DNA from 4 places in the Streptomyces coeruleofuscus genome. Region 1 is predicted to be linked to each of the others. Evidence: riboswitches for the same ligand, from Rfam matches in the RefSeq annotation. Region 1 holds a riboswitch; each other region holds the start of a gene.
What was found. Region 1 has a riboswitch for cobalamin ahead of ABFX81_RS06335 (energy-coupling factor ABC transporter permease). Riboswitches for the same ligand answer to the same signal wherever they lie in the genome.
Positions count from the first base shown of each region.

Region 2: it holds a riboswitch for cobalamin, as region 1 does, so the genes downstream of both, ABFX81_RS18455 (ribonucleoside-diphosphate reductase subunit alpha) here and ABFX81_RS06335 (energy-coupling factor ABC transporter permease) in region 1, are expected to answer to the same signal.
Region 3: it holds a riboswitch for cobalamin, as region 1 does, so the genes downstream of both, ABFX81_RS23015 (ABC transporter substrate-binding protein) here and ABFX81_RS06335 (energy-coupling factor ABC transporter permease) in region 1, are expected to answer to the same signal.
Region 4: it holds a riboswitch for cobalamin, as region 1 does, so the genes downstream of both, ABFX81_RS28210 (cobalamin biosynthesis protein) here and ABFX81_RS06335 (energy-coupling factor ABC transporter permease) in region 1, are expected to answer to the same signal.

Region 1 is NZ_BAAASE010000001.1:1,448,205-1,452,706, reverse strand. Features, by position in the region: gene ABFX81_RS06345 (MDR family MFS transporter) at 1-265, shown strand, start outside; gene ABFX81_RS06340 (serine/threonine-protein kinase) at 539-1,984, shown strand; cobalamin riboswitch at 2,075-2,259, shown strand; gene ABFX81_RS06335 (energy-coupling factor ABC transporter permease) at 2,290-2,991, shown strand; gene ABFX81_RS06330 (energy-coupling factor ABC transporter substrate-binding protein) at 2,988-3,356, shown strand; gene cbiQ (cobalt ECF transporter T component CbiQ) at 3,362-4,111, shown strand; gene ABFX81_RS06320 (ATP-binding cassette domain-containing protein) at 4,108-4,502, shown strand, end outside.
Region 2 is NZ_BAAASE010000004.1:680,706-685,207, forward strand. Features, by position in the region: gene ABFX81_RS18450 (ribonucleotide-diphosphate reductase subunit beta) at 1-328, opposite strand, end outside; gene ABFX81_RS18455 (ribonucleoside-diphosphate reductase subunit alpha) at 328-2,685, opposite strand; cobalamin riboswitch at 2,807-2,931, opposite strand; gene mctP (monocarboxylate uptake permease MctP) at 3,117-4,502, opposite strand, start outside.
Region 3 is NZ_BAAASE010000005.1:790,726-795,227, forward strand. Features, by position in the region: partial or broken gene ABFX81_RS23000 (hypothetical protein) at 1-69, opposite strand, end outside; gene ABFX81_RS23005 (ABC transporter ATP-binding protein) at 246-1,025, opposite strand; gene ABFX81_RS23010 (iron chelate uptake ABC transporter family permease subunit) at 1,040-2,053, opposite strand; gene ABFX81_RS23015 (ABC transporter substrate-binding protein) at 2,050-3,066, opposite strand; cobalamin riboswitch at 3,150-3,310, opposite strand; gene ABFX81_RS23020 (CoA-binding protein) at 3,418-3,846, shown strand; gene ABFX81_RS23025 (amino acid permease) at 3,981-4,502, shown strand, end outside.
Region 4 is NZ_BAAASE010000007.1:421,238-425,739, forward strand. Features, by position in the region: gene ABFX81_RS28205 (cobyric acid synthase) at 1-1,311, opposite strand, end outside; gene ABFX81_RS28210 (cobalamin biosynthesis protein) at 1,308-2,249, opposite strand; cobalamin riboswitch at 2,351-2,490, opposite strand; gene ABFX81_RS28215 (hypothetical protein) at 2,620-2,841, opposite strand; gene ABFX81_RS28220 (inorganic phosphate transporter) at 2,876-4,120, opposite strand; gene ABFX81_RS28225 (class II aldolase/adducin family protein) at 4,373-4,502, shown strand, end outside.

The DNA of each region.
Region 1 (4,502 bases):
CGTGGGGCAGATGCTGGTCGTGCCCGCCGCCCGCGCCTGGGTGCCCGACCTCGCCGAGGAGGGCCGGATCGGTCTCTACATGGGTGCGCTCTCGTCCGTCTCCGGCCTGATCGTCCTCGTCGGCAGCGCGGCCACCGGCTCCCTGCTCGACACCGGCCTCCCGGCCGCCGTGCCCTGGCTGGTCCTCGCGGCCGTACCCGCCCTGGCGGTGACACTGCTGCCGCGCCGCAAGGAGCGGGCGCGGGGGGCGGGCGCGACGGCCTGACGGCGCGCGGAGGCGCGGGGAGGCGCGGGGAAGGGACAGCGACGGTCCGGCCCGCGCCCGAAGGCACGGGGAAGAAGCCCGGCAACCACGCGCGCCGCACGATCACCCCGGCGGGCGGCTCCTCCGCTCCCCGGTTTCCGGGACCGTGCCGTCCCACGCCACCGCGGCGGGGAACGGTGGTCACGCGGCGCCAGTATCCTGGGTCGGCTGCGGTACCCCCCACCAACCTCCGCTCCGACGCGGGGAGTTACGGCCTGCGGCGAGGACCTTCCCATGAGCAGAGGACGAGGACGAGTGCTGCTAGCGGGCCGCTACCGGCTGGACGTTGAGATCGGGCGCGGCGGAATGGGAGAGGTCTGGCGTGCGTACGACGAGACGCTCGCCAGAGCGGTGGCCGTCAAGCTGCTGCTGCCTCAGGACACCGACGCCACGGCGGCGTCCCGGTTCCGCCTGGAGGCCCAGACGGCCGGGCGTCTCAATCACCCCAACGTGGTCGGGGTCCTGGACTTCGGCGAGTACGACAACCGGCTGTACCTGGTGATGGAGCTGGTCGAGGGCGACAGCCTCGCCCGGGTGCTGTCCGTCTCCGGCGCGCTCCCGGCCGAGCGGGTGGCGGGACTCGCCGCGCAGGCCGCCGCCGGCCTCGCCGCCGCGCACCAGCAGGGCATCGTGCACCGGGACGTCAAACCCGCCAACCTCCTGCTGGACGCGGGCGGCACGCTGAAGATCGGCGACTTCGGCATCGCGCGCTTCCTCGACGACCCGGGCGCCGCGCTCACCGCCACCGGTCAGATCGTCGGCACCGGCCTCTACCTCGCGCCCGAACGCGCCCTGGGCCAACCGGCGGGTCCCGCCTCCGACATGTACTCCCTGGGGTGCGTGCTCTACCAGCTCCTCAGCGGCCGCCCGCCGTTCCAGGCCGACACCGCCGTCGCACTCCTCCACCAGCATCTCGACAACGCCCCCGTACCGCCCCGCGAGCTCGGTGTCACCGGTCTGCCTCCGGCCTTCGAGAGCTACCTCCTCGCCCTGCTCGCCAAGCAGCCCGATGACCGGCCCACGGCGCAGCAGGCCGCCGAGTGGTTCGCCGGCGGCGCCTGGCAGGGGCGGCCCGAGCCGCTGCCGGAGGCGGCGTCCCCGGTGCCGTCCTCCGGGCCGGGACCGTACGCGGCGTCCCCTGCGCCCTCGTCCGGGCCGGGACCGTACGCGGCGGGCGACACCGGCGCCCCGGCCACGTACGCGCTGCCCACGGGTTCTCGCACGGCACCGGGCGGGCGTTCACGTCGCTCCGCACCCCGCAACGGCCTCGGCAACCACCGGAGACTGGCCGCGACGGTGGCCGCGGCGGCGCTGTTCCTCGCCGCGATGCTCGCCGGCATGATGTGGTTCTCGCCCGACAAGACCGCGACGCAGGGCACGGAACCCGACGCGTCCCCGTCCGCGAGCAGCCCGGCCGCCTCCTCGTCCCCCGACTCCGCCGACCCCCTCGCGTCCGCGCCCGCGACCGCCACGACTCCCACCGCCGGCACAGTGGCCGATGTCACCCCCTCCCCCGCGGCACCCGATACCCGGGCCCCCGCCGAACCGACGCCCGCCCCCGCGAGCCCGACGCCGGAGGCGAGCAGCGACCCGCCGGAGAAGGCGGACAAGCCCAACCAGGAACAGCCTCCGGGGTCCTGGGAGAACGGGGAGGACGATGACGACGAGGGCGACGACTGAGCCCTCCTGCGCCGGTGTGCGAGCGGTCGCCCCTTCACGCGCCCCCTCGCGCGCCCCCTCGGCTGGCTTGTCATGGCCCTTATCTCGGCATTACTGTCACCACGCCTTGGTGAACGGGAAATCCGGTGTGATGCCGGTGCGGCCCTCGCCACTGTGATCGGGAAGTCCGGCTCCGGCCCTCGCGGGCAGCCACTGGGTCCTCACGGACCCGGGAAGGCGGAGTACGGGCGGTGGGACCCGTGAGCCAGGAGACCGGCCAAGGCGCGTCAACCATCCACGAGGTGCTGGAGAGGGTCTGCTGAGCCATGCACATTGCCGAGGGTTTCCTGCCTCCGGCGCACGCGGCCGCCTGGGGTGTCGCGTCTGCGCCGTTCGTCGTCCACGGAGTCCGGTCGCTCACCCGTGAGGTGCGCGAGCACCCCGAGAGCACCCTGCTCCTCGGCGCCTCCGGCGCCTTCACGTTCGTCCTGTCCGCCCTGAAACTGCCGTCCGTCACCGGCAGCTGCTCCCACCCCACCGGTACGGGCCTGGGAGCCATCCTGTTCCGGCCGCCCGTCATGGCGGTGCTGGGCACGATCACCCTGCTCTTCCAGGCACTGCTGCTCGCGCACGGCGGTCTGACCACGCTCGGCGCCAACGTCTTCTCCATGGCGATCGTCGGGCCCTGGGCGGGATACGCGGTGTACCGGCTGCTGCGGCGCTACGGCGTGCCGCTGATGGTCGCCGTGTTCTTCGCGGCGTTCGTCGCCGACCTGTCCACCTACTGCGTCACCAGCGTGCAGCTGGCGCTCGCGTTCCCCGACCCGGGCAGCGGGTTCCTGGGCGCGCTCGGCAAGTTCGGCTCCATCTTCGCCGTCACCCAGATCCCGCTCGCGGTGAGCGAGGGGCTGCTGACGGTCCTCGTGATGCGGCTGCTGGTGCAGTCCAGCAAGGGCGAACTGACCCGGCTGGGTGTGCTCGTCGCCGGCAAGCAGGCCCGCGGCGAGACCGAGGCGGTGGCCCGATGAGCAGGAACACGAAGATCAACCTTCTGCTGCTGCTCGTCGTGGTCGCGCTCGCCGTGCTGCCGCTCGCGCTCGGTCTCGGCGACCACAAGGAGGAGCCCTTCACGGGTTCCGACGGCGAGGCCGAGACGGCGATCACCGAGATCGAGCCGGACTACGAGCCCTGGTTCTCGCCCCTGTACGAACCGCCGTCCGGTGAGATCGAGTCGGCGCTGTTCTCCCTCCAGGCGGCCCTCGGCGCCGGTGTCCTCGCCTACTACTTCGGCCTGCGCCGGGGCCGGCGGCAGGGTGAGCGGCGGGCGCGGGAGCGGGACTCCGAGAGCCCGGCGGCCGGTGCCGCCGAGAAGTCCACGGCCGAAAGGGCCTGAGCCCCGTGCTGCCGATCGACGCGGCGGCGCACAGCAGCCGCTGGCGCCGCCGCCATCCCGTGGACAAGGCCGTGCTCGGGCTGGGGCTGACCCTCCTGGCCATCTCGCTGCCGCCCTGGCCGGGCGCGGCTCTGGTGCTGCTGACCGCCCTGGTGGTGCTGGTGGGTCCGGCGGGCGTGCCCTGGCGGAGGCTGTGGCGGGCCTACCGGGTGCCGTTGGGTTTCTGCGTGACCGGAGCGTTGACGCTGCTCGTGCAGGTCGGCGGGCCGGAGGGTTTCGTGTCCCTGGCGGGCGACGGGCCGCTCCGGGCCGGGGAGTTGCTGCTGCGCACCTCGGCGGCCTCCCTTGGGGTGCTGTTGTTCGCGTTCACGACACCCATGTCCGACCTGCTGCCGCGTCTCGTCCGGGCCGGGGTGCCCGCGGCGGTCGTCGACGTAGCGCTCGTGACGTACCGCATGAGCTTCCTGCTGCTGGACTCCGTGCGCCGGGTCCGTGACGCGCAGGCCGCCCGGCTCGGGCACACCACGCGGGCCGCCGCCTGGCGTTCGCTGGGCGGCCTCGGCGCCACCGCGTTCGTCCGGGCCTTCGACCGGGCGGTCCGTCTCCAGGACGGTCTCGCCGGGCGCGGCTACGACGGCACCCTGCGCGTCCTGGTGCCCGAGGCCCGCGTCTCCGTCCGCTTCACGGCCGCCAGTTGCGTGCTCCTCGCGACGCTGGCCGTCCTCACCTCCGTACTGGAAAGGCCGCTGACATGAGCGAGCCCGCCCTCGTCGCCCTGCGGGGCGCGTCCTTCGCCTACGAGGACGGCCCGGCCGTGCTCAGCGGCCTCGACTTCGAGATCCGCGAGGGGCGCGCGCTCGCGCTGCTCGGCCGCAACGGCAGCGGCAAGACCACGCTGATGCGGCTCCTCAGCGGCGGACTGCGGCCACACGCGGGCCGGTTGACGGTCGACGGGCAGGCGGTGACGTACGACCGCAAGGGCCTGACCCGGCTGCGGACGACCGTCCAGCTGGTGGTGCAGGACCCCGACGACCAGCTCTTCGCGGCGTCCGTCGAGCAGGACGTGTCGTTCGGGCCGCTGAACCTCGGTCTGGACGACACGGAGGTACGGGCGCGGGTGGCGGAGGCGCTCGCCGCCCTGGACAT
Region 2 (4,502 bases), on a different contig from region 1:
GATAGAACTGGACGTGGACGGCCTCCTCGAAGAGCTGGCGGCTCAGGTACAGCCGGGCCTCGGGGGAGTTGATGTGCTTGTACAGCGTCAGCACCAGGTTGTTCGCGACGATCGAGTCGCCCGTGGCGAAGAAGGCGACCAGCCGGCTGATCAGGTGCTGCTCCGCGGGGGAGAGCTTGGCGAGGTCGGCGACGTCCGAGTGGAGGTCGACCTCCTCCACGGTCCAGGTGTTCTTGATGGCGTCCCGGTAGCGCTCGTAGAAGTCCGGGTAGCGCATGGGGCGGAGAGTCAGTTCGAAGCCGGGGTCGAGAAGGTTCTGGGTGGTCATTACTGGCAGGCCTCGCAGGACTCGGGGTTTTCCAGGGAGCAGGCGACCGCTTCGGGGTCCGGGGTGGCCTGCGCGGGGACAGCGGCCTGGGCGGCGCGGGCGATGCGGGTCGCCGGGCGCGAGCGCAGGTAGTACGTCGTCTTCAGCCCGGACTTCCAGGCGTAGGCGTACATCGAGGAGAGCTTGCCGATGGTCGGCGTCTCCAGGAAGAGGTTCAGGGACTGAGACTGGTCCAGGTACGGGGTCCTGGCCGCCGCCATGTCGATCAGGCCGCGCTGCGGGATCTCCCACGCCGTGCGGTAGAGGGCGCGCACGTCCTCGGGGATCCAGGCGAAGTCCTGCACCGAGCCGTTGGCCTCGCGCAGGGCCTCGCGGCTGCGGGCGTCCCACACGCCGAGCCGCTTCAGCTCCTGCACCAGGTAGGAGTTGACCTGGAGGAACTCACCGGACAGCGTCTCGCGCTTGAACAGGTTGGACACCTGCGGCTCGATGCACTCGTACACGCCGGCGATCGAGGCGATCGTGGCCGTCGGCGCGATGGCGAGGAGCAGCGAGTTGCGCAGGCCGGTCGCGGCGATGCGCTCGCGCAGGGCGGCCCAGCGCTCCGGCCAGGTCGGTTCCACGTCGTAGTGGTCGGGGTGGAGCACGCCCTCGGCCGTACGGGTCTTCTCCCAGGCCGGCAACGGGCCGTTGCGTTCGGCGAGTTCGGCAGAGGCCTCGTAGGCGGCGAGCATGATCCGCTCGGCGATGCGGGTGGAGAGTGCCTTGGCCTCGGGCGAGTCGAAGGGCAGGCGCAGCTTGAAGAAGACGTCCTGGAGGCCCATGACTCCGAGGCCGACGGGACGCCACCTGGCGTTGGAACGGCCCGCCTGCTCGGTCGGGTAGAAGTTGATGTCCACGACCCGGTCGAGGAACGTCACGGCGGTGCGGACGGTCTCGTCCAGCCGCTCCCAGTCGATGTCCCCGCCGGCCTGGTCGACGAGCGCGCCGAGGTTGACCGACCCCAGGTTGCAGACCGCCGTCTCCCCGTCGCTGGTGACCTCCAGGATCTCCGTGCAGAGGTTGGAGGAGTGGACGACGTGGCCCGGCTCGGCGGTCTGGTTGGCGGTGCGGTTGGCGGCGTCCTTGAAGGTCATCCAGCCGTTGCCGGTCTGCGCGAGGGTGCGCATCATGCGGCCGTACAGCTCCCGGGCCGGAAGGGTCTTCTTCGCGAGACCCTTCGCCTCGGCCGCCCGGTACGCGGCGTCGAACTCCTCGCCCCACAGGTCGACCAGCTCGGGCACGTCCGAGGGGGAGAACAGCGACCACTGCGCGTCGGCGTTCACGCGCCGCATGAACTCGTCGGGCACCCAGTGCGCGAGGTTCAGGTTGTGCGTACGGCGGGCGTCCTCGCCGGTGTTGTCGCGCAGCTCCAGGAACTCCTCGATGTCGGAGTGCCAGGTCTCCAGGTAGACCGCGGCGGCGCCCTTGCGGCGGCCGCCCTGGTTCACGGCGGCGACCGAGGCGTCGAGGGTCTTCAGGAACGGCACGATGCCGTTGGAGTGGCCGTTGGTGCCGCGGATCAGCGAACCGCGCGCACGGATGCGGGAGTACGCGATGCCGATGCCGCCGGCGTGCTTCGACAGCCGCGCCACCTGGTGGTACCGGTCGTAGATCGAGTCCAGCTCGTCCTTGGGGGAGTCGAGCAGGTAGCAGGACGACATCTGGGGGTGCCGCGTGCCGGAGTTGAAGAGGGTGGGGGAGGAGGGGAGGTAGTCGAGCCGGCTCATCAGCCCATAGAGCGCGGCGACTTCGTCGGCGGAGCGGCGGGTGTCGTCCTCGGCGAGACCGGCGGCGACGCGCAGCATGAAGTGCTGGGGCGTCTCGATCACCTTGCGGGTGATCGGGTGCCGGAGCAGATAGCGGCTGTGCAGCGTGCGCAGGCCGAAGTAGCCGAAGCGGTCGTCGGCGGCCGTGTCGACCAGGGCGTCGAGGCGGGCGGCGTGGACGCGCACGAACTCGGCGGTCCGGTCGGCGATGAGGCCCTCCCGGTGCCCCACCGCGACGGACTCGGTGAAGCAGGTGACGCCCTGTGAGGCGGCCTCGGCGCGGATCCCGATCGTCAGCAGGCGCGCGGCCAGCCGGGAGTAGGCGGGGTCCTCGGAGATGAGGCCGGCGGCCGCCTCCGTCGCCAGCTCGCGCAACTCCGACTCGTCGGCCCGCGCGGACCGGCCGCGCAGCGCGGCGGCGGCGACCCGGCCGGGGTCTGCGTCGGGGAGGTCGGCGGTCAGCTCGGTCAGGGTCCGCAGCAGCGCGGCACCAGGACCGTCTTGCTCTTCTTCGGCGGCTGAGACCGGATCGGCTGGCGCGATGGTCACGTGGGGCTCTCCCTCGCTCGGCACGGGGGCCTCGCAGGGCAGGGGGCAGCACGCGAGCGCACGCGGCGTCGCGTCCACCGGCCCATTCCACGAGGCCCGGACGTCAGGCACACCGGCCGGACGGCCGGGTGCGCTGTCGGCAGGTCCTCGGACTGAAGCCTGTGCGCGAACACGCACAAGTACACCGTTGCGGGACAGTTCCGGATTCGCACCGGATTCCCCTGCGGCGACAGCGAGCATGAGCATACATCTTGTGCCGGGTGGAGAAAGCACCCCTAGATGTAGTGTCGCGATGGTTTCGCAGCGTCAACTCGTAGGTGAGGAGAGTGACCCGGATCGCTGTGTCCACGGTGCGTGCGCACGACAGCGGGCCGTCGTGGTCCTTCTCACGGCGGCCCGCTGCGGGTTGTACGGTGGCTGGTCCTGGTCGCTCAGTGACTGGTCCCTGCCGTGGCAGGCGGAAGCTCCACCTGGACGCCGGGGTCGCCCGCGTCCGCCGTGTAGTCCTCCGGCTTGGTCTCGTCGATGCCCTCGGGGGCCTTCAGCGCCTTGAGGACGAAGGTCAGGACGACGGTGACGACGACGTTCAGGACGAACGCCGTGAGGCCGATGTAGCCGATCTCGCCGATGCCCGGGATCTCCTTCGACGAGCCGCCGAAGTGCTTCTGGGTCGGGGAGGCGACGCCGTACGCCGCGACCGTGCCGTAGACCATGCCGACCGCCCAGCCCGCGAGCAGCGCCCAGCGGTGGAACCAGCGGGTGAACAGGCCGCCGACCAGGGCCGGGAAGGTCTGGAGGATCCAGATGCCGCCGAGGAGCTGGAAGTTGATGGCGACCGTCTTGTCCATGGTGAGGACGAAGGCCAGCGCGCCCACCTTCACCAGCAGGGAGACCAGCTTGGAGACCTTGGTCTCCTGGGCGGGCGTGGCGTCGGGCTTGATGAAGTCCTTGTAGATGTTGCGGGTGAAGAGGTTCGCGGCCGCGATGGACATGATGGCCGCCGGGACCAGGGCGCCGATGCCGATCGCCGCGAAGGCCACGCCCGCGAACCAGTCCGGGAACATGGTCTCGAACAGCTGCGGGATCGCCAGCTGACCGTTCTGCACCTTGATCCCGGCCGCGATCGCCATGAAGCCGAGCAGCGCGAGCAGGCCCAGCATCAGCGAGTACAGCGGCAGGATCGTGGTGTTGCGGCGGATCACCTCACGGCTCTTCGAGGACAGCGTCGCCGTGATCGAGTGCGGATACATGAAGAGCGCGAGCGCGGAGCCCAGCGCCAGCGTGGCGTACGTCCACTGCCCCGCCTCCGGCGGCACCAGCGCACCGCGCGGCGCGCCCGTCGCCGGGTTGGTCTGACCGTACGCCTCGCCGGCCTTGGCGAAGATCTCGTCGAAGCCGCCCAGCTTGATCGGGATGTAGATGATCGCCACCGCGATGACGATGTAGATCAGGGTGTCCTTCACGAACGCGATCAGCGCCGGCGCCCGCAGACCCGAGGAGTACGTGTACGCCGCCAGCACACCGAAGGCGATCAGCAGCGGCAGGTCCTTGATGAACCAGTTGGTGTTCTCGCCGCCGCCGACGCCCATCACGTCCAGCACGGCCTGGATGCCGACCAGTTGGAGCGCGATGTACGGCATCGTCGCGAGGATGCCGGTGAGGGCCACGGCCAGCGAGAGGCCCTTGGAGCCGAATCGGCCGCGCACGAAGTCGGACGTCGTCACGTACCCGTGCTTGTGCGAGACCGACCACAGGCGGGGGAGGAACGTGAAGATCAGCGGGTACACCAGGATGGTGTACGGCACGGCGAAGAAGCC
Region 3 (4,502 bases), on a different contig from region 1:
GGTCAGGCCCCGGCGGGCCGGAGCGGCGTGGACCGGCTCGCCGGTACGGGCGTCGATGATGCGCAGCACGAGGCGAGCGTAGGCCGGGTGGGCGGACACTCGCAGGCACGTGCGGCCTTTTCCGGCCATCGTGGCGGGAACACCCCACCAATGGCGTGCCGGACGGACCATGTCACAGGGCGGAGACCGTCCATCAACGAGACACCGGTCGGTCAGGCCCCGTGGCGCGAATGCCCACGGCCCGCTCAGCCCAGCGTCCCCAGGAACCGCACATGGGGCCGCCGCTCGGGGCCTTCACAGCTGACGGCGGCCCGCACCCCGTACACCTCGGCGATGAGGTCCTCCGTCAGGACATCACCCGGAGCGCCACCCGCCACGACCCGCCCCGCGCTCAGGACGACGACCTGGTCGCAGTACATCGCCGCGAGGTTGAGGTCGTGCAGGGCGACGACGGTGGTGACCGGCAGGCCGGTGACCAGGGCGAGCAGGTCGAGCTGGTGGTGGATGTCGAGGTGGTTCGTCGGCTCGTCCAGGAGGAGTTCGCGGGGTTCCTGGGCGAGCGCGCGGGCGATCTGCACCCGTTGGCGTTCGCCGCCCGAGAGGGTGTGCCAGGGCTGGTCGGCGCGGTCGGCGAGGCCGGTGCGCTCCAGGGCGCCGCGCACCGCGCGCTCGTCGTCCGGCGACGCCGGCGTCCAGGCCCGGCGGTGCGGCACGCGGCCCAGCCGTACGACGTCGGCGACCGTCAATTCGACCTGTGTGTCGGCCTGCTGCTCGACCACGGCGAGGCGGCGGGCGACCGTACGCCGGGGCAGGTCGCCCAGTGGAGTGCCGTCGAGGGTGACGACTCCGGCGGTCGGTGTGAGCAACCCGGCCAGCAGCCGCAGCAGCGTGGACTTGCCGGAGCCGTTGGGGCCGAGGACGCCGACGGTGGAGCCGGTCTCCGGCGCGAGGACGACCCCGTCGAGGACGAGGCGGCCGCCGGCCCGGCGGCCGACCCGCTCGGCCCGCAGCCCGGCACCGCTCACCGCCGCCTCCCCGCTCACCGCCCCCTCCGTGTCCGGTACAGCACCGCCACGAACGCCGGCACCCCGATCAGCGACGTCACGACTCCCACCGGCACCTCCTGCGGATCCAGGACCGTACGGGCGAGCGTGTCCACCCACACCAGGAACACCGCACCGGCGAGTGCGGTGACCGGAAGCAGCCGGACGTGACCGGGACCGGCCAGGGCCCGCGCGGCGTGCGGCAGGACCAGCCCGACGAAGCCGATCGCCCCGGCCGAACTGACCAGCGCGGCCGTGAGCAGGGCCGTGACGCACAGCAGCACCAGGCGGGTGCGGGCCACCGACACCCCGAGGGCGGCCGCCGCGTCCTGCCCGAAGGAGAAGGCGTCGAGGGTACGGGCGAAGGACAGGCACACCACCAGCGTCACGGCCAGGACGGCCAGGCACAGCCACACATCGGTCCAGCCCGCGCCGCCGAGCGAGCCGAGGAGCCAGAACAGCACGCCCCGGGTCGTCTCGGCGTCGGCGGCGGTCATCACGATGAAGGAGGTGAGCGCGGAGAAGAGCTGCATGGCGGCGACGCCCGCGAGGACGACCCGGTCGGTGGTGCCGCCGAGGGTGTGGCTGAGCAGCAGCACCAGCGCGAAGGAGACCAGGGCGCCGAGGAACGCGCCCGCGGACACCGAGACGGCACCGCCGCCCACGCCCAGGACGACGACCAGGACAGCGCCGGTGGAGGCGCCGGAGGAAACCCCGAGCACGAACGGGTCGGCGAGCGGATTGCGCAGCAGCGACTGCATCACCGCCCCGCACACGGCCAGTCCGGCCCCGCACACGGCCGCGAGCAGGGTGCGCGGCAGTCGCAGCTGCCAGACGATCCCGTCGCGGATCGGCGTCAGGTCCGAGCTGCCGAGACCCAGGTGGGCCGCGACGACGGACCAGACGTCCGCGACCCGGATGTCGGCCGGGCCGACGGTGATCGCCAGGGCCAGGGAGACCACCAGCAGCAAGGCGCCCGCGACACCGAGCGCGGGTCCGCGGACCGTCACTTCACGAGCCCGAACTCGCGCAGTCCGGCGGCGACCTTCTCCACTCCCTCGACCGTGCGGATGGTCGGGTTCATGGCCTGCCCGCTGAGCAGCACGTACCGCCTGTGCTTGACCGCGTCCATGTTCCTGGTGGCCGGGTTGGACTCCAGGAAGGCGATCTTCTTCGCGGCCGACTCGGCGGTCTGCGACTTGCGGGTGAGGTCGCCGATGACCAGGACGTCGGGGTCGCGTTCGGCGACCGTCTCCCAGTTGATCTGCGGCCACTCCTCGTGCGTGTCGTCGAAGACGTTCTTCGCGCCGAGGGCCCGCGTGATGATGCCGGGCGCTCCGCAACAGCCCGCCATGTAGGGCGACTCGGAGTTGGCGAACCAGTACAGGAGGGTGACGTCGGAGGCGTCGACGCCCCGCGTGGCCTTGGCCATGCGCCGCTGGAGGGAGGCCACGAGCTCGTCGCCCCGATCCTGCACGCCGAACACGGTGGCCAGGTCGCGTACTTCGCCGTAGACGGTGTCGATGCCCAGCGCCTTGGCGCGCGCGCCGTCGCCGCCCCCGGAGTTGTCCTTGCCGGCGCAGTCCGACGGGGAGACGTACGTGGGCACGCCGAGCTTCTCGAACTGCTCGCGGGTGGCGACGCCGCCCTTGCCGAGGGTGGAGACGAAGGAGGCGGCGACGAAGTCGGGGTCGGCGTCCAGGACCCGCTCGAAGGACGGGTTGTTGTCGGAGATGCGCGGCACCTTCGCGTTGGCCTTCGCCAGCCCCTTCATCACGGGGTCGGTCCAGGTGGCCGTGCCCGCGAGGCGGTCGGCGAGGCCGAGGGAGAGCAGGATCTCGGTGGTGCCCTGGTTGAGGGAGACGGCGTGCTGCGGCGCGGCCTCGACGCGCACCTCGTGGCCGCAGTTGCCGAGGGTGACGGCGGCCTTCGTGGCGGTGGCCTTGGAGTCGCCGCAGCCGGCCAGGAGCAGGGAGCCGGCCGCGAGCAGGACGGCGGCACGAGCGGGTCGGGCGAGGGGCACGGGAACCAGTCCTCAGTCGTCGAGGGCTCGATCGCGGAGCCCGGTCGTACGGTGCTCCCCCGCCGCGGACCGCCGCGAGGGCCGCCAGCAGGTCTTCGGACTCGGGTTCGTCCGGTACGGGGCGCCTTCCCGGACGTCACACACGCCGTCCAGTGGCCGAGGCCCCGCCCGTCCCCCTCACCGCTGCGCGTCAGTTCCGGATTCGCACCGGATTCCCTGACCCACGTACATGGGTTCGACTGGCCCCGGCAAGCTATCACGGAGGGCGCCGGGGAATCACCGCGCACCCCGCGCCGTTGTAGAGGCAGCAGTTCGACAGCAGTTCTTCCGTGACTTTCGAGGAGGCCGCCGGTGTACGGCGACGAGGCAACGGTCCGCAGGATCCTCACCGAGCTCGGCGACACCTGGGCCGTGGTGGGCCTGTCGTCGAACGAGCAGCGCGCGGCGTACGGCGTCGCCGCCGTGCTCCAGCGCTACGGCAAGCGCGTCGTGCCCGTGCATCCGAAGGCGGAGACGGTGCACGGCGAGCAGGGGTACGCCAGTCTGGCGGACATCCCCTTCGACGTGGACGTCGTGGACGTGTTCGTGAACAGCGATCTCGCCGGAGCGGTCGCGGACGAGGCGGTCGCCAAGGGCGCGAAGGCGGTCTGGTTCCAGCTCGGCGTCATCGACGAGGCGGCGTACGACCGGACCCGCGCCGCGGGACTGGAGATGGTGATGGACCGCTGCCCGGCGATCGAGATCCCACGACTTCCTCATCGCCGCGTACAGAATTCCTGAAGCGATTTCCAGGAAACACCCGCGCCCGGTCAAGGCTGCACAACTCGTCTTCTACCGCTGGATATTCGATTCCTAATCTGAGGCCTCTTGCTCGCCGAACTCCTCGAGTTCATTTATGAGAGGCCCCTGAATTCATGGTAAGAGACGGCCTCCGCCGGGACGTAGGACTGATCGGCCTCATGTGGGCGTCGGTCGGCTCCATCATCGGCTCCGGCTGGTTGTACGGTGCCGAGAAGGCAGTCGTGGCGGCCGGCCCCGCGGCGATCCTGTCCTGGCTGATCGGCGCGGTCGCGATCGTGCTGCTGGCACTGGTGCACGCGGAACTCGGCGGCATGTTCCCGGTCGCGGGCGGCACGGCGCGCTATCCGCACTACGCGTTCGGCGGTCTCGCCGGCATGTCCTTCGGCTGGTTCTCCTGGCTCCAGGCGGCGACCGTGGCCCCGATCGAGGTCGAGGCCATGATCGGCTACGCCGGGCACTGGCACTGGGCGCAGGGCTTCCAGCACGCCGGGGACGGGACGCTGACGACGAGCGGGTTCGTCGTCGCCGTGGTCCTCATGGCCGTGTTCGTCGTCGTCAACTTCCTCGGCGTGCGGATCCTGGCGCACACCAACAGCGCCGCCACCTGGTGGAAGGTGGCCGTGCCGCTGGCCGCG
Region 4 (4,502 bases), on a different contig from region 1:
GGCCCGCCGGAACCCGTCCGACTCCAGCGAGCCGTGCCAGTGCGTGCCCCAGGTCTGGCCGACCCGGCAGCCGTCCAAGAAGGAGGCCCCTCCGGTGACGTCGGCGACGCCGTGATGGATCTCGTAGCCCTCGACGCGCTCCCCGAGGGCCTCGCCCGCAGGCCGCGTGAGGGTCTTCTCGCGGGCGAACCGCACCCGCACGGGCAGGATCCCGAGGCCCTCGACATGACCCCGGCGGCTCTCCACGTCGTCCTCGATGTGCTCGCCGAGGATCTGGAAGCCGCCGCATATCCCGAGGACGGGCCGCTGCTCGGCGGCCCTGCGCACGAGCGCGCCGGCCAGCCCGCGCTCCCGCAGCCACTCCAGCGCACGGACCGTCCCCCGGGTCCCGGGCACGATGACGAGGTCGGCGTCGGCGAGTTCCTCCGGCCGGTCCACGAACCGCACCACGACACCCGGTTCGGCGGCCAGCGCGTCCACGTCCGTGAAGTTGGACATCAGCGGAACGGCGCACACGGCGACGCGCAGCACGTCCTCGCCGACCGGCGGGGCCACGACGGACTCCCGGACCGTCCCCCGCAGGGAGACGCGCAGCCCGTCCTCCTCGTCGATCCCCAGCCCGTGCCGGAAGGGCAGAACGCCGTACGTACGCCGCCCGGTGAGCCCCTCGAGCATGTCGAGGCCCGGCTCCAGCAGGGACACGTCCCCCCGGAACTTGTTCACGAGGAACCCGGCGACGCACTCCTGGTCCTCGGGCGACAGCAGCGCGACGGTCCCGAAGAACGAGGCGAAGACACCGCCCCGGTCGATGTCGCCGACGACGAGCACGGGGAGCCCGGCGTTGCGGGCGATCCCCATGTTGACGATGTCGGTCCGCCGCAGATTGATCTCGGCGGGACTGCCCGCCCCCTCACAGATCACCGCGTCATACGTGCCCCGCAACTGCTCCAGGCAGTCCAGCACGGTCCCGAGCAGCTTCTGCTGCCGTCCGCCGTGGTACCCGCGTGCGCTGAGCTCCCCGACCGGCTTGCCCAGCAGCACGACCTGACTGCTCCGCTCGCCACCGGGCTTGAGCAGCACCGGGTTCATCAGCGCGGTCGGCTCGACGCGGCAGGCCTGCGCCTGCATGGCCTGCGCCCGCCCGATCTCGGCGCCTTCCTTCGTCACGAAGGAGTTGAGGGACATGTTCTGCGCCTTGAACGGCGCGACCTTGACGCCCTGCCGCACCAGCCACCGGCAGATCCCGGCGGTCACGACGCTCTTGCCCGCGTCGGAGGTGGTACCGGCGACGAGAAGCCCACCGCCCGTCATGACGTACGCCCTTTCACGATGTGGCGCGCGGCGACACAGACGCCGAGCGCGAGCCAGCCGACACGCCTGGACAGCCGTACGGCCCGTTCGATGTCCCGGGTGCCGACACCGCGCCCCGCCCCGTTGAGCACGGGCCGGTGCTCGACGCGCCCGCCGTACGACAAGGTGCCGCCCAGCCGCACCCCGAGCGCCCCCGCGAACGAGGCTTCGACGGGCCCGGCGTTGGGGCTCGGATGCTTGCCGGCATCGGCCCGCCAGGCTCGTACGGCTCCCCGTGGGTCGTCCCCGGCCAGGGTCGCGAGCACGGCGGTCAGCCGGGCCCCCGGCCAGCCCGCGAGATCGTCCAGCCGCGCGGAGGCCCACCCGTAGCGCCGGTACCGGGCCGACTTGTGCCCGACCATGGCGTCGAGGGTGTTGACGGCCCGGAAGCCGAGGAGCCCCGGCACACCGCCGGCGGCCCCCCACACGAGCGCCCCCACGACCGCGTCGGAGGTGTTCTCGGCGACGGACTCGACCACGGCCCGGGCGATCCCGTCGGCGTCGAGCGCCTGCGGATCCCGCCCGCACAGGTGCGGCAGCCGCGCCCGGGCCCCGTCGACGTCCCCCGCCTCCAGGGCACGCCCGATGGCCCGCGCCTCCCGTGCGAGCGAAGTCCCCCCGACCACGGCCCAGGTGGCGGCGCCGGTCAGCGCGACGGAGGCGACGGCGGAGTCACGCGCGGCACGCGCGGCGACGCCCCCGAGCGCGACGGCTCCTCCGGCGCACACCACGGTGTGCAGCGCGCCCCACCCCCGGTGGTCCCGCCACAACACCCGTTCCACGGCGCCCGCGGCCCGCCCGAACACGGCGACCGGATGCCCCCGGCGAGGATCGCCGAGCAGCAGGTCACCGATCAGACCGGCGGCGGCGCCGTACGCGAAGACGCGACCGGCACCCATGGGCTCAGCCGGTCACAGGAGCGGGCAGGGGTGGGGTGCTGAACCTCGATCGGCAGCCGCGCATGGCGATATGTCCTCACTCAGGGTGTCCACGCCCTGGTTCGACTAGACCGGCGGTGAGAGTTCCTGGCTCCCGGGGATCGCTACCCCGGTGACAGTGGCGGGACCGCGCCGGACTTCCACCGGCTTCCTCTCCTGCCGCCGTTACTGGCCCCGGCAGTCCACCACGGCCGGGAACAGCCGTCAACTTGCCGTTGACCTGCGAGGGGAGACTGTGGAGAAGCCCACACCGCCCCCTGCCACACGACGACCGGGCGGGACAGGACCGAAGTCCTGTCCCGCCCGGCGGGAACCTCGTGCGGACAGGCCGTCAGGCCACGATCAGATAGATCCCGTATCCCACAGCCGCCGCGCACGCGGCGAAGCACGCGTACGCGCCGGTGACCGCGAGGCCCGCGGATCCGCCCTGGGCCACCGCCCGTTCGCGGCGGGACAGGCCGGTGATGCCGAGGGTGAACAGGGCCACCAGGGCCACGGTGACCACGAGGCTGACACCGAAGACGGAGCCGAGGGCCGCCCAGTCGATCTTCATATCGGAGACTCTTCCTTGTTACCGGTCGGCGGGGTCAGACGGTGGTGGTCGTCGAGGGCGTCCGCTCGGCGGCGGCCTGGGCCGGGAACGACGGCACCGGGTCCTCCGTCGCCGTGCCGGCCGGCGGCGGCGTCACCGCGGCCATCGCCGTGGTCACCACACCGGCCGGCTCCGCCTCGTCGGTGTCGTTGACGTTGGTGTGGTCGACGACCTCACGCCGCGAGATCTTCCAGATCGCCGCGCTGGAGGCGACGAGGAAGACGGCCACCACCGCGGTACCCCAGCTGCCGAAGCCCGTGACGTACTCGGCGAGCGCGGCCACCAGGGCCGCCGCCGGCAGCGTCAGACCCCACGCGACGAACATCCGCGTCGCCGTCGACCAGCGGACGACGCCGCCCTTGCGGCCGAGGCCCGCGCCCATCACGGAGCCCGACACGGAGTGGGTCGTGGAGAGCGAGAAGCCGAGGTGCGAGGAGGCCAGGATGACCGTGGCCGCGCTGGTCTGGGCGGCGAAGCCCTGCTGCGGCCGGAGGTCGGTCAGGCCCTTGCCCATGGTGCGGATGATGCGCCAGCCGCCGAGGTACGTGCCGAGCGCGATGGCGATACCCGCCGACAGGATGACCCACATGGGCGGGTCGGAGTCGGGGGCGACGGCGCCGCCGGCGACCAGGGCGAGGGTGATGACACCCATCGTCTTCTGGGCGTCGTTGGTGCCGTGGGCCAGGGAGACCAGGCCCGCGGAGGCGATCTGGCCGGCGCGGTAGCCCTTCTCGGAGGCCTTGCCGTCGGCCTTCTTGCCGAGTGAGTACGTCAGCCGCGTGGCGAGCAGCGCCGCGATGCCCGCGACCAGCGGGGCGGCGATCGCCGGGATCAGCACCTTGGTGACCAGGACGTCACCGTGCACCGCGCCGACGCCCGCCGAGGCGATCGTGGCGCCGATCAGGCCGCCCATCAGGGCGTGCGAGGAACTCGACGGCAGGCCGACCAGCCAGGTCAGCAGGTTCCAGAGGATCGCGCCGACCAGGGCGGCGAAGATGACCTCGGGACGGATGCCGGACTCGTCGACGAGCCCCTTGGAGATCGTGTTGGCGACTTCCACCGACAGGAAGGCGCCGACCAGGTTGAGGACGGCGGACATGGCGACGGCGACCTTGGGCCTCATGGCACCCGTGGAAATGGTCGTCGCCATGGCGTTCGCGGTGTCGTGGAAACCGTTCGTGAAATCGAACGCGAGTGCGGTTACCACCACAATCGCGAGGATCAGCGAGAAGCTTTCCATTTACCCAGGCAATCGTTCGAGGTCATTGGCTGGACGAACGTAGGTAACCCGAGTGAACGGAAGATGAACTGGGAGGGGCGCAGGGGTGTCCGCAATCGAGGGTTAACGTTCCGCCCTGCTGTCAGGCTCCCCGCGCCCCCACGGGCTAGGCCCCGCACGCGAACTGTTTCAGTCGATCGAGTGACCCGTCGAAGAGATCCTGATCACCCGGCAGGCTCGGCATGTCGAGGGCCTGCCTGGCAGGATCGCCGCATGGCTGAGCAGCGAGATGACGGGCGGGACGCGAGGGACCTCCGGGGCGGCGGACAGGATGCGAGGGAGCCGCAGGGGAGGGGTGTGCGCCCCCAGGAGGCGCGCGCCTGGGAGGAACTCGTCGCGACGG